3 regions of the Streptomyces sp. NPDC087420 genome follow, and region 2 is predicted to be linked to each of the others. Evidence: riboswitches for the same ligand, from Rfam matches in the RefSeq annotation. Region 2 holds a riboswitch; each other region holds the start of a gene.
What was found. A riboswitch is a leader RNA that binds a small molecule or an ion and turns the genes downstream of it on or off. The one in region 2 is predicted to bind cyclic di-AMP.

Region 1 (4,271 bases), on a different contig from region 2:
GCCGGACCACACCCGGCTGCGGCGGCTCGTGTCCAAGGCCTTCACCCCCCGGCGCGTGGCTCAATTCGCGCCACGCGTGCAGGAGCTGACGGACCGTCTCATCGACGGCTTCGCGGCGAAGGGCGAGGCGGACCTCATCCACGACTTCGCCTTCCCTCTCCCCATCTACGCGATCTGCGACCTGCTCGGGGTGCCGCGCGAGGACCAGGACGACTTCCGCGACTGGGCCGGGATGATGATCCGCCACGGCGGCGGCCCGCGCGGCGGCGTCGCGCGGTCGGTCAAGAAGATGCGGAGCTATCTCGCCGAACTCATCCACCGTAAGAGGGAGAACCCGGGCGACGACCTGATCTCCGACCTGATCCGGTCGAGCGACCACGGCGAGCACCTCACCGAGAACGAGGCCGCCGCGATGGCCTTCATCCTTCTCTTCGCCGGGTTCGAGACGACCGTCAACCTCATCGGGAACGGCATGTACGCGCTGCTGCGCCACCCGGGGCAGCGCGCGCTGCTCCAGGCCTCGCTCGACGCGGGGGAGAGCGGCCTGCTGGCGACCGGCGTCGAGGAACTGCTGCGCTACGACGGGCCGGTGGAACTGGCGACGTGGCGGTATGCCACCGAGCCGCTGACGCTCGGCGGGCAGGCGGTCGCGACCGGCGATCCCGTCCTGGTGGTCCTCGCGGCGGCCGACCGGGACCCCGCGCGGTTCGAGGATCCGGACCGGCTGGATCTCGCACGGCGTGACAATCAGCATCTCGGTTACGGACACGGCATCCACTACTGCGTCGGCGCGCCGCTCGCCCGGCTGGAAGGACAGGCCGCGCTCGGCACGCTGCTGACGCGCCTGCCCGATGTGCGACTTGCGGGAGATCCAGCCGATTTGCGGTGGCGGGGAGGGCTCATCATGCGTGGATTGCGCACACTTCCGGTGCAGTTCACGCCTTTGCCCAGCTGACCAGCAGCCCTGAAATAACTGACGGTCCGTCAGGAATGTGACTTTCACGTGATCTCCCCTGCATCGACTTGTGACAAGCGTTCGAGTCCGGCTACGTTCACCGACAGCTCAGCAGCCACACGCTGTAGTCGATTTCACGTGTGACGCTCCCTGCGTCGTACGGCACACGGAAGGCAACCGCATGTCCGCGAACGGCCGACACCGTCGCCCCCGCCAGGCGCCCGCCCTCATCGTCGCGGCGGGGGTGACCGGCTCCGCGATCGCCATTCCTCTGCTCGGCGCCACCTCCGCGAGCGCGGCGGACGCCTCCACCTGGGACCGCGTCGCCGACTGCGAGAGCGGGGGCGCGTGGAGCGCGGACCTCGGCAACCGTTACTACGGCGGACTCCAGATCGCCCAGGAGACCTGGGACGACTTCGGCGGCGGCGACTACGCGACCCGCCCCGACCTCGCCAGCCGCTCGCAGCAGATAGCGGTCGCCGAGAAGATCCTCGACGCCCAGGGCCCGTCGGCCTGGGCCAGCTGCGCGCCCGTCGCGGGACTCCTGAAGAACACCGAGGAGCCCCAGGTGGACCCCGGAGCGGCTCCCGGGGCAACCGAGGAGTCCGCGACCCCGGAGGCGTCCACGGAGCCCGGCAGCGCGGCGGACACGGATCGGGCGGAAGGCTCCGACACCACCCCGACCACTCCCGACAGCACCCCCTCCGCACGTGCGAAGAGCGCGGGCGACGAGCGGGGCGGCAGCGGCGACGGTACGGACACCGGCGCCACGGACGCGGGCACGCCCAGCCCTTCCCGCTCCGCCACCCCCTCCTCCGGAGCCACCACGGACACCGTCAAGGGCAAGCACCGCGGCGGCGCGGCCCCCGAGGCCCCGGCGGCCTCCCCCGGCGCGACCGGCGCCACGCCGGACAACTCGGGCGAAGAGCGCGAAAGCGGCCGTCACGCCTCCCGAGGTGACGGGGTGACACGTGACGCGGAGGGTGTGACGACCGGCGTCGCCGGCACCCCCGACGGCGAGTACGTCGTACGCGCCGGTGACTGCCTGTGGCGTATCGCGGACGAGAACGGGGTCGAGGGCGGCTGGTCCGCCCTCTATGAGGCGAACAAGGACGTGCTCGGCTCCGACCCCGATCTCATCCTGCCTGGCCAGACCGTTGATCTCGGCGTGAAGTAGGAGCAGTTGACGGTCCGCCCCCGGTCCGCCTCCGGGGGCGGTTGGAGACCCTATGTCCACTTCTGCGCAAGTGAGACAAGGGTCTCTTTGTCTCAACAGAGGACCTTTGGCCCCCAGGTGGCACGTTTTCGGCCCTCACCTGCGAAAACACAGACGGAACACAGGGGAGTTCGGGCGATTTTTCCCGGATCGGGCTCTTTGAACATCGGGTGGACCTGTGTCTACGGTCTGAACCGCTCGCACCGCGGGCCTCGTCGACCGTCACGCCGAATCCTGCCGTCGGTCGGGGGGAGTAATCGTCGCGTCAAGCGCCGAAGGCAGGAGCGGGGGACCCAAAGGTTAGGTGCCGGCCCCGGCCGTCGAGAGACGGCCGACGACCGGCTCGGGGTGAAGCCGCGTACAGCGAGGCCGGAAGGCCCCGTTGGCACGCGGCCGGGCAACTCACTTGGCCCGAACCCGACAGCTGACCTCGCAGGCGTCGGTGAGGAGATAGCTTCATGCTGCGTTCCAAGGCCAAGCACCGCCGTCCGTCCAAGGCCGTCCGTTACGCCACGCTCGCCGGGGTGACCGGTGCCGCCGTCGCGGTCCCGCTGCTCGGCGCCACGTCCGCCTCCGCCGCCACCACCGCCGAGTGGGACCAGGTCGCCGCGTGCGAGTCCGGCGGCAACTGGTCCATCAACACCGGCAACGGCTTCTACGGCGGGCTCCAGTTCACCCCGTCCACCTGGGCCGCGTACGGCGGCACCGCCTACGCCGCCCGCGCCGACCAGGCCTCCAAGTCCCAGCAGATAGCCGTCGCCGAGAAGGTCCTCGCGGGCCAGGGCAAGGGCGCGTGGCCGAGCTGTGGTGTGGGCCTCTCCGGCGCCTCGAACGACTCCGCCCCGGCCGCCCCGTCGCAGCCGGCCGAGCAGCCCGCCGCGCAGCCGCAGCAGTCCGCGCCGCAGCAGTCCGCGCCGTCGACGCGCAGCGCCGAGCAGCCGGCCTCGCGCGGTACGAGCCGTCCCACCACGATCAAGAAGGGTGACGGCGAGTACAAGGTCAAGTCCGGCGACACCCTGTCGAAGATCGCCGCCGGTCACCACGTCAAGGGTGGCTGGAAGAAGCTGTTCGACCTGAACAAGGACATCGTCACGGACGCGGACGTGATCTTCCCGGGCCAGCAGCTCCACCTGAGCTGAGCCCGGTCGCACGGTGAGCTGACCCGCTCACCCCCCGGGGCCGTCCGTCCCCCTCCGCGGCCCCACCCCGGTCCACCCCGGCTCCGCGCGTTCTTCCCCCGTACGCGCGCGGGCCGGGGTTTCCCCGTTCCGGCCGCACGACCGAGGCACGCGCCCGGCCGCACGACCCAGCCACGCGCCCAGCCGCACGACCCAGCCACGTGCCCGGCCGCACGACCGGCCGGAACGGCCCGCCCCACGCCCGTTCGCCCCCATGTCATCAGGATGACGTCTTCATTTCGTCCCAGCGGGCGGGCACCGGCCTGCCGACGGCCCGGGGCCGGTTAGGCTCGTGTCGCGCGGCCGAGCGGCCCCGCACCCAAAGCGTCACATCCCATGAAGGAGATGCTCGTGCCGTCCATCGACGTCGTCGTAGCCCGGGAAATCCTCGACTCCCGAGGCAACCCCACGGTCGAGGTCGAGGTCGGCCTCGACGACGGCAGCACCGGCCGTGCTGCTGTCCCCTCCGGTGCCTCCACCGGTGCGTTCGAGGCCCTTGAACTCCGCGACGGTGACCCCAACCGTTACCAGGGCAAGGGTGTCGAGAAGGCCGTCCTCGCCGTCATCGAGCAGATCGGCCCGGAGCTGGTCGGGTACGACGCCACCGAGCAGCGCCTCATCGACCAGGCGATGTTCGACCTGGACGCCACCCCGGACAAGTCGTCGCTCGGCGCCAACGCCATCCTCGGCGTCTCCCTCGCCGTCGCGCACGCCGCCTCCGAGGCCTCCGACCTGCCGCTCTTCCGCTACCTCGGCGGCCCGAACGCGCACCTGCTGCCCGTTCCGATGATGAACATCCTGAACGGCGGCTCGCACGCCGACTCGAACGTGGACATCCAGGAGTTCATGATCGCCCCGATCGGCGCGGAGTCCTTCTCCGAGGCCCTGCGCTGGGGCGCCGAGGTCTACCACACGCTCAAGC
Region 2 (4,271 bases):
CAGGGCGACCTCGTCCGCGTACACCCCGGGGAGGAGTGGCTCTACGTCCTCGGCGGGCGGCTGCGGCTCGGCCTCGGGGACGCGACGCACATCCTCGGGCCCGGGGACAGCGCGCACTTCGACTCGCTCACCCCCCACCGGCTCGCCGCCGCGGACGCCGGCGGGACCGAGCTGCTGTTCGTCCACACCCTGCTCCAGAGCCCCGCCGCCGATCTCCACTGACGGCTCCGCCGGTCTTCACCGACGGCCTTCGAGAAAGGTTCGACACCATGCCGGAGAACAAGAAGAACCGCACCCTGCCCCGGGGGCTCGTCATCCGCCTCTTCGCCTACCTGATCGCGGGCCACCTCTTCGCGGGCTTCCTCTACCTGCTGTTCAGCGTCGGCTCCTAGGGCAGCCTTCCGGGGTGCGTCCTAGGACGCGTCCAGCAGGCCCTCGCGCAGCCGTTCGCGGGTCTCCGGGGTGAGGCCGAGGCCCTCGGAGAGGTAGCGGTCGGTGGAGCCCCAGGTGGTCGTGATCGTGTCGAAGGCCGCTTCGAGGTACGCGGCGCGCGCGTCGAAGAGCGGGCCCAGCAGCTCCATCACCTCCGCGGACATCCCGGCGGGTGAGGTGTCGCTGCGGCGGACCTTGTAGCGGCGGCTCGGCTCGTTCGACTTGAGGTAGTCCTCCTCGATCGCGTCCCGCTCCACACCGACCGCGAGCAGCGACACCGCGACCGACAGGCCGGCGCGGTCCTTGCCCGCCGCGCAGTGCATGAGCGCGGGGACGTTGTTGTCGGCGAGGGCGTGCAGGACCCTGCTGTGCTCGGCGGTGCGGTCCCTGATGATCGTGCGGTACGAACCGATCATCCGGGCCACCGCCTTCCCGTCCGCGAGCAGCGACCGCAGCTGGCCGAGGTCGCCGTCCCGGACCATCCGCCAGAACTCGGCGCCGTCCGCCGGGTCCGTGAGCGGGATGTTCACGTTCCGTACGCCGGGCAGCTCGATGTCCTCCCCGTCGAGGCGCACGTCGGCCGCGTTGCGGAAGTCGAAGACCGTGTGCAGGCCCAGTGACGCGAGGTGAGCGGCGTCCGCCGGGGTGGCCCCCGCGAGGTGCCCGCTGCGGTAGAGCCGCCCGTACCGCACCTTCCTGCCGTCCGTGGTCGGCAGCCCGCCCACGTCGCGGAAGTTGCGTACCCCTGTCAGCTCCGGCTCGACCGGTGGCACGTGCGGCAGATTCTGGGTCACGGGCTGCTCCTCCGTGTCTGCCGTCGGCGCGGCTCGCCGACGATGTCGACTGAGACCCTACGACATGGGCGCCCGGGTAATTGGTGACATCTGTCCGTATTGAGGCATTACGCATAACCTGCCCCGATCGAGGGGGAGATGGCCCTCGACCCGTGAGCAGGATCATATCCGTGACGGTGCGTGGTGGTCACGGAAAACGGAATTGCGTCGTCAGAAGGAAAGCGAAGATCGCATATCCACGCAGGGTGACCGGAAAGGCCGGAAGATATCGGAGCGTGCACGAATGAGAGGAACCAGCGGCTTGTACCGGCCGTCCGCGTCGGTTTACGTTCACCCTCAATCCGAGCGGAACGCCTAATCCTGCCGCCGCCCGGAATTCGTACCCACCCACCATCCACGCGTGGCAGGAGCGGGGGACCCAGGTAGTACGCCGTTCCGTTTCCGCGGACGGCTTGGGGTGAAGTCGCGCGGCAACCGCGACCGGGCATCTCCAGCCCGAACCCGACAGCTCACCTCGTAGGCGCCGGAGAGGAATTCGCCATGCCCGCCAAGGGTAAGCACCGCCGTCCCAAGAGCAACCCGATCACCCGCGGATTTGTCCTGGCCGGAACGGGCGGAGCCGCAGTCGTGCTTCCGCTCATCGGCGCCACCGGGGCGCACGCCGCACCGGCCGCCGCCGCCGGATCCGTCACCGCGTCCGCCGCGTCCGCCGTCCACGCCGCTCCCGCGTCCGTGACGCGGGCCGCCGCCGCGAAGACCGCCGCGACCTACCGCGTGGTCTCCGGCGACTCCCTGTCGAAGATCGCCAAGAAGAAGAAGATCGCGGGCGGCTGGAAGAAGCTGTACGCGGACAACAAGCGCGTCATCGGCTCCGACCCGTCGCTGATCCACCCCGGCCAGAAGCTGACCCTCGGCGCCAAGGCCCCCGCGGCCGACCGCGCCAAGGCCCCCACCACGGCCTCCCGCTCCGCCGAGCGCACCGCGCCCAAGAAGGCCGCGCCGGTGAAGAAGGCCGCCCCGGCGGCCGAGACGGCCGTGAAGAAGGCCTCCGCCTTCACACTGCCGGTCTCCGGCATCGCCATCGGCACGCCGTACCACGCCTCGGGCAGCAACTGGTCGAGCGGCTACCACACCGGCGTGGACTTCCTGGCGCCCTCGGGCACCGTGGTGAAGGCCGTCGGCGCGGGCACCGTCGTGAGCGCCGGTGACGGCGGCTCGTACGGCAACCAGGTCGTCATCCGGCACGCGGACGGGATGTACTCGCAGTACGCCCACCTGTCCTCGATCGCCGTCTCCGCCGGACAGTCCGTCAGCGAGGGCCAGCAGCTGGGGCTCTCCGGCGCCACCGGCAACGTGACGGGACCGCACCTGCACTTCGAGATCCGTACCGGCCCCGACTACGGCTCGGACGTCGACCCGCTGGCCTTCCTGCGCCAGCAGGGCGTCGTCATCTGATCCCCTCCGGGCTCTCTTCGGCCCCGCTCCGGTGATTCCTTTTCACCGGAGCGGGGCTATTCCCGTTTGGGCCAAACTTGACCGATGGCATATCTCACCCTGCGTCAATCTCTTGTTACGGTCGCGTAGGTCACATCCCCGGGTGAATGATGTGCTGCTGTGGCAGACGATTCGAGAACGAGAAGACGTGGCACATTCGGGTCGTACGCAGCGCTCGGTGACAGTTTCACGGAGGGCGTGGGCGATCCGGGGCCTGACGGGACGTATGTGGGCTGGGCGGACCGGCTCGCCGTTCTGCTCGCCGACCAACTCCCCGTTCCCGGCGAGCCGGGAAAGGCCGCGGACACCGTCCACGGCGATTTCCGGTACGCGAATCTCGCGATACGGGGCCGGCTGCTCGACCACATCGTCGAGGAACAGATCCCGCGGGCCCGTGAACTCGCCCCGGACCTGGTGACCTTCTGCGCGGGCGGCAACGACATCATCCGGCCGGGCTCCGACCCCGACGACGTGGCCGAGCGCTTCGAGCGGGCCGTCGCCGACCTGTCCGGCGCGGTCGGAACGGTCATGGTGACGACCGGCTTCGACCCCAGGAACGTACCCGTGCTGCGGCATCTGCGCGGCAAGATCGCCACCTACACCGCGCACGTCCGGTCCATCGCCGACCGGTACGACTGCCCGGTCCTCGACCTGTGGTCGCTCAAGTCCGTCCAGGACCGGCGGGCCTGGGGCAGCGACCGCCTCCACCTGTCGCCCGAGGGCCACACCCGGGTCGCGCTGCGCGCCGGGCAGGTGCTCGGCCTCGACGTGCCCGCCGACCCGGACCAGCCGTGGCCGCCGCAGGTGCCGCGCGGCACGTTCGAGGTGCGGCGCGACGACATCCACTGGGCCAGGGAGCACCTGGTGCCCTGGATCGGCCGGCGGCTGCGCGGCGAGTCCTCCGGTGATCACGTGGCGGCCAAACGTCCCGACCTGCTGCCGCTCAAGTGCTGATGCGCCCCGCGAGGGACGGGGATATGGACAGGGACACCGGTACGGGGCCGGCCTGCGCGGCGGGCCCGGCCGGGACGCGCTCCAGCACCCCGCCCGCGAACACGTCGTACAACGGCAGCGTCTCCAGGTGCACATAGCCGATGTGGCAGTCGCACACGGCCAGCGGACAGCCCCGGGGACCGAGGGCCGCGCGGTACGAACCGTCGTACAGGTTGCCCAGCTCGGCGCGGACGAAGTGGCAGCGCCGTACCGTACCGTCGCCGTCCACGGAGATGACCGACTCGCCCGTGCGGCAGGGCAGCCCGGCCGAGCGGTGCGGATGGCGGCTGTACGGGAACAGCGGGTCGAGGTCCGTCCACCGGGCGGCCTCGTCGTCGCCGTACGTGTGCCCCTCGGCCGCGTTGATCCAGAGATAGACGTGCTCCGGCAGCTCCGCGCGGAGCCGGCGCGCGTGCTCCAGATGCTCGGGCAGGCCGACCACGCCGACGCTGAACCGCACCCCACGGGCCGCCAGGTCATGGCACTTGGCGAGGAAGCGGTCGTACGGCGTCTGTCCCGGGTGGTACGTGCACCAGAGGGCGAGGGTCTCCGGATCGG
Region 3 (4,271 bases), on a different contig from region 2:
GCACCACCTGTGGCAGCGCAGGGGGATCGCCGGGCCCGCGCTCACGTACGCGGCGCGGGCCACGGGCCGGGTACGGGTGCCGCCGCCGTACATCGACTACGACGGCTACAACCCGTACCGCGACTGACAACTCCCCCACGTGCTACGCGGATGCGGCGGTCAGGTCCGCCAACTCCTCCGCCGTCAGCTCCAGTCCGGTCGACGCCAGCAGCACCGGCAGCTGCTCGACGGTCCGCGCGGACGCCAGGGGGGCCACCACGGTCGGCTGCGCCGCCAGCCACGCCAGCGCGACCGTGCCGACCTCGACGCCACGGGCCCCGGCGACCCGGTCCAGCGCGGCGAGCACGGCCTGGCCGCGCTCGGTCTCCAGGTGGGCGCCCGCCCCCGCCGCCCGCGGGCTGTCGACCGTGGTCCCGGGGCGGTACTTGCCGGTGAGGAAGCCCGCCGCGAGCGACGAGTACGGCACGGTGGACAGCCCGTGCTCGGCCACGAGGTCCTGGAGCGGGCCCTCGTAGGTGTCGCGGGAGACCAGGTTGTAGCGGGGCTGGAGGACCTCGTAGCGGGCCAGCCCCTCACTCTCGGAGAAGGCGAGCGAGGCGGCGAGCCGCTCGGTGCTGAGGTTGGACGCGGCTATCGCCCGGACCTTGCCGTCCTTCACCAGCTGGTCCAGCGCGGTGATGATCTCCTCGACCGGCACCTCGGGGTCGTCGAAGTGCGTGTAGTAGAGGTCGATGTAGTCCGTACGGAGCCGGCGCAGCGACTCCTCGACCCCGCCCTTGATGGTGGCCGCCCGCAGGCCCTTGTACTGGGGGTGGGCGCCGACCTTGGTCGCGACGACCACCTCGGAGCGGTTGCCGCGCGCGGCGATCCAGTTCCCGAGGACGGTCTCCGACTCACCGCCCTGGTGTCCCGGCGCCCAGGAGGAGTACGTGTCGGCGGTGTCCACGAAGTTGCCGCCCACGGCCGCGTACGCGTCCAGGACGGCGAAGGATTCGGCCTCGTCGGACGTCCAGCCGAAGACGTTGCCGCCGAGGGAGAGGGGGAAGACCCGGAGGTCGGAGGAGCCGAGGGTGCGGAGATCTGTCATGAACTGCCCCAACGACGCGGGGGCCGGGGGCTATTCCGGCCCGGGCTCGACAACGCCGGGGCCGGTGCTGTTCCGCCGCCCCCGGCGCGCGATCGATCCGCTACGGGTTGAGGCCCTTGCTCTGGAGCCAGCCCATCGGGTCGATGCCCGTGCCGCCCGGGGCGTGGACCTCCAGGTGCAGGTGCGGGCCCGTCACGTTGCCGGTCGCGCCGACGCGGCCGATGACCTCGCCCGTGGAGACCTTCTGGCCGGCGGTGACGGTCATCGAGGACTGGTGGCAGAACCACAGTTCCGTACCGTCGTCGAGCTCCAGCACCGTGCGGTAGCCGTACGAGCCGGACCAGCCGGCCGACTGGACCGTGCCGCTGTGGACCGCCTTGATCGGCGTGCCGGTCGGGGCCGCGAAGTCCAGCCCGGTGTGGTAGCCGGAGGACCACATGGAGCCGGCCTGGCCGAAGGTGGAGGTGATCGTGTACGAGACCACGGGGAGGGTGTAGCTCTCCGCGAGCTTGGCCAGGCGCTCCTTCTCGGCCTTGGCGGCCGCCTTGGCCTTGGCCTCGGCCTCCGCCTTGTCCTTCGCCGCCTGGATCTTCTTCTCGGCCTCGGTCTGGCGCTTCTCCGCGTCCGCCGCGGCCTTCTCGGCCGCCGCCGTCTGCTCGGCCGCCTTGGTCGTGGCGTCGGCCTCGGCCTGCTGCGCCTCGGCCTGCTGGAGGATGCGGGCGCGCAGCGCCTCGCCGGCGTCGGTGGCGCCCTGCTGGAAGTCCGCGGTGGTCATGCCCGCCGTGGTCAGCGGGTCGGTGGCGAGCGCGCTCGGCTTGGCCTCTTCCGTACCCAGCGAACCCACGCCCGGCAGCGACTTGGCGGCCGGAAGATTGTCCGTGATGGCATCGGGCAGGGATATGGAGACGGCGGGCTTGTCCTGCGCGGTGGCGATGCCGCCCGCACCGACGGCGGCGAGGACGCCGACGCCGAGGACCGTGGAACTGCGGGCCAGTCCGCGCTGCTTGGCGACGCGGTGCCTGCCTCGTACGGGGGGAAGCAGGGAGTCCTCGGTGGGATTCCACTCCCCCCAGGTCCGGTCCGCTTCGGTGCCGAACGTCGGCGGTTCGAAGGTTTCCGTTTCGAAGGGGGCTTCGAGGGCAGGCTTGTTGGACGCCACTGGGGCGCGCTCCTTTCCTTCCTTCTCGCCTACCGGGTTAGCTGACGGGTTCGGAGCAGGAAGGTCTCCTACGGGTGCTCTCGCGGCACAAGGCAGCAAGAAGCCCCCGATTCACCCCAATTGGTGGTTCCCCGGTTCCCTTGCGGGATTCGGCGCGTGCGGCACGGCGCCGTCCTTACGACGGCTGGGACGACCGCGCTGCGTTATCGAACGTTAATAGAGACATGGGCTTTATTCCAAGCTGTTCCGGATGATCGTTAACGAATTCGCAACGGACGTAACGGGACACATCGAGGCGCAAGCGGGCGAGTTGATCGTCTTCGGTGGCCACTCGGGGGGTCAGAGGTTTCTGACGGGTGGTCAGGCGTTGTGCGGAGCGGTACGCGGCGATCACGGAGCGTGCGGAACGGGTGGTGGGGCGTCGGACGGTGGGCATCGGGCATCGGGCATCGGGCGCCCTAGGGCACGACCGGCATCGTCCTGCGCCGTTCCGGCTGCCCCTGGACGGGCCGGCTGACCGCCAGCAGCGCCATGTCGTCCGTGTTGCCGCCGCCCGTGTGCACGCGTACGTCCCCGATGAGCGCGTCCAGCATCTCGTCGGGCCCCGGGAAGATCCGCCCGGACAGCCGTTCACGCGCGTCGTAGAAGACGCCCTTCGCGTTGCGCGCCTCGGACAGGCCGTCCGTGTAGAAGAGCAGGGTCGCCCCCGGCGGGAACGGCTCCGCGTCCGCGCGGTCCGGCCACGCGCCCAGCTCGCTCATCCCGAGCGGCAGCGCGTGGTCACCGGGTGCCAGCATCACCACCACGCCGTCCGCGTGGGTCAGCAGCGGCTCGGGGTGGCCGCGGTTGACCAGCCGTACCACCGCCTCGTCGTTCGGGATCTCGGCGAGCACGGCCGTGGTAAAGCCCTCGAAGACGTCGATCCCGTCCCGCCGCGTGCCCTCGCGCGTGAGGGCACGCTCCAGCCGCTGCGCGACCCCCTCCAGCGAACTCTCCTGCTCGGCGGCCTCCCGGAACGCCCCGATGACCACCGCCACCGCCTCGACCGCCTCCAGGCCCTTCCCCCGTACGTCCCCGACCACCAGACGCACCCCGTACGGCGTGTCCTGTACGGCGAACAGGTCCCCGCCGATGAACGCCCCCTCCTGCGCCGCCTCGTACCGCGCGGCGATGTGCAGTCCGCCGATCCGGTCGGCGGGTCTGGGCAGCACGGCGCGCTGGGCCGTCTCGGCGATGATCCGGGCGGACGCGAGGCGCTCGCCGCTCAGGCGCACGACCCGGTTGATGCCGAGCGCGAGGACGGAGACGGTGAGGACCGTCAGCAGTTCGGTGATGGCGTCGGCGCTCCCGACCGTGCCGTCGAGGAGGCGCAGGACCAGTTCGGTGCAGAGGGCGGCGACGCCGGTGAGCAGGGTGCCCAGGGGGGTGAAGAACGGAGCGGCGACCAGGGGGGCGGAGCAGAAGAAGGGCGAGGCGGTGAAGCGGGTGGGGGTCGCGGAGTCGAAGATCACTCCGACGACGATCACCAGCGCGGGCAGGTAGCGGACGACCCTGCGTCCGATACGGCCGGGCTCCGCGCCCACGCCCCGGTCGATGAAGCCGCCGTCCGGGATCCGGCCGCCACCGACCGCGACCGGGGTGCTGCCGGTACCGCCGGAGGGGTCGAAGCCGCCTTCGAAGCGGGTACCGAAGCCGGTGGCGGGGCCGGGCGGCCGGGGCGTACCGGCGGCGGGGCGCGTACCACCCGAGCCGGAGCCCGCTTCACCGGCGCCCTTCCCCGGCCTTCTCAGCCCCGGCTTCCTCAGCTTCCCCACCTGTGGTCTCCTGCCCGGTCCGGCTTCGGCTGCGGACGGTACCGCGCTCACCTCAGGCTGGTCGCCGCCGCGCCGGGCGGCGAGTCGCCATCGACCGAGTGGGCTACGGACCGATCGCTCCACCACTGCCCCTTCACCGTACGCGGCGGCCCGCGCGAAGGCGCCACCGCACGGGCGGAGGCCGGGAGCGACACCTGCCCGGGAACGCCGA

Region 1: another riboswitch for cyclic di-AMP. It lies ahead of ACIO1C_RS20900 (transglycosylase family protein); the one in region 2 lies ahead of ACIO1C_RS26075 (peptidoglycan DD-metalloendopeptidase family protein).
Region 3: another riboswitch for cyclic di-AMP. It lies ahead of ACIO1C_RS03480 (M23 family metallopeptidase); the one in region 2 lies ahead of ACIO1C_RS26075 (peptidoglycan DD-metalloendopeptidase family protein).

Annotation. Positions count from the first base shown of each region.
Region 1 covers NZ_JBIUXU010000009.1:305,005-309,275, forward strand. The annotation lists gene ACIO1C_RS20890 (cytochrome P450) at 1-955, shown strand, start outside; gene ACIO1C_RS20895 (transglycosylase family protein) at 1,137-2,132, shown strand; cyclic di-AMP (ydaO/yuaA leader) riboswitch at 2,432-2,625, shown strand; gene ACIO1C_RS20900 (transglycosylase family protein) at 2,630-3,310, shown strand; gene eno (phosphopyruvate hydratase) at 3,695-4,271, shown strand, end outside.
Region 2 covers NZ_JBIUXU010000012.1:335,530-339,800, forward strand. The annotation lists gene ACIO1C_RS26060 (helix-turn-helix domain-containing protein) at 1-222, shown strand, start outside; gene ACIO1C_RS26065 (DUF6126 family protein) at 270-392, shown strand; gene ACIO1C_RS26070 (tyrosine-protein phosphatase) at 414-1,226, opposite strand; cyclic di-AMP (ydaO/yuaA leader) riboswitch at 1,601-1,762, shown strand; gene ACIO1C_RS26075 (peptidoglycan DD-metalloendopeptidase family protein) at 1,767-2,681, shown strand; gene ACIO1C_RS26080 (SGNH/GDSL hydrolase family protein) at 2,841-3,674, shown strand; gene ACIO1C_RS26085 (STM4011 family radical SAM protein) at 3,664-4,271, opposite strand, start outside.
Region 3 covers NZ_JBIUXU010000002.1:18,913-23,183, forward strand. The annotation lists gene ACIO1C_RS03470 (PrsW family intramembrane metalloprotease) at 1-127, shown strand, start outside; gene ACIO1C_RS03475 (aldo/keto reductase) at 143-1,087, opposite strand; gene ACIO1C_RS03480 (M23 family metallopeptidase) at 1,188-2,246, opposite strand; cyclic di-AMP (ydaO/yuaA leader) riboswitch at 2,258-2,411, opposite strand; gene ACIO1C_RS03485 (PP2C family protein-serine/threonine phosphatase) at 2,705-3,841, opposite strand.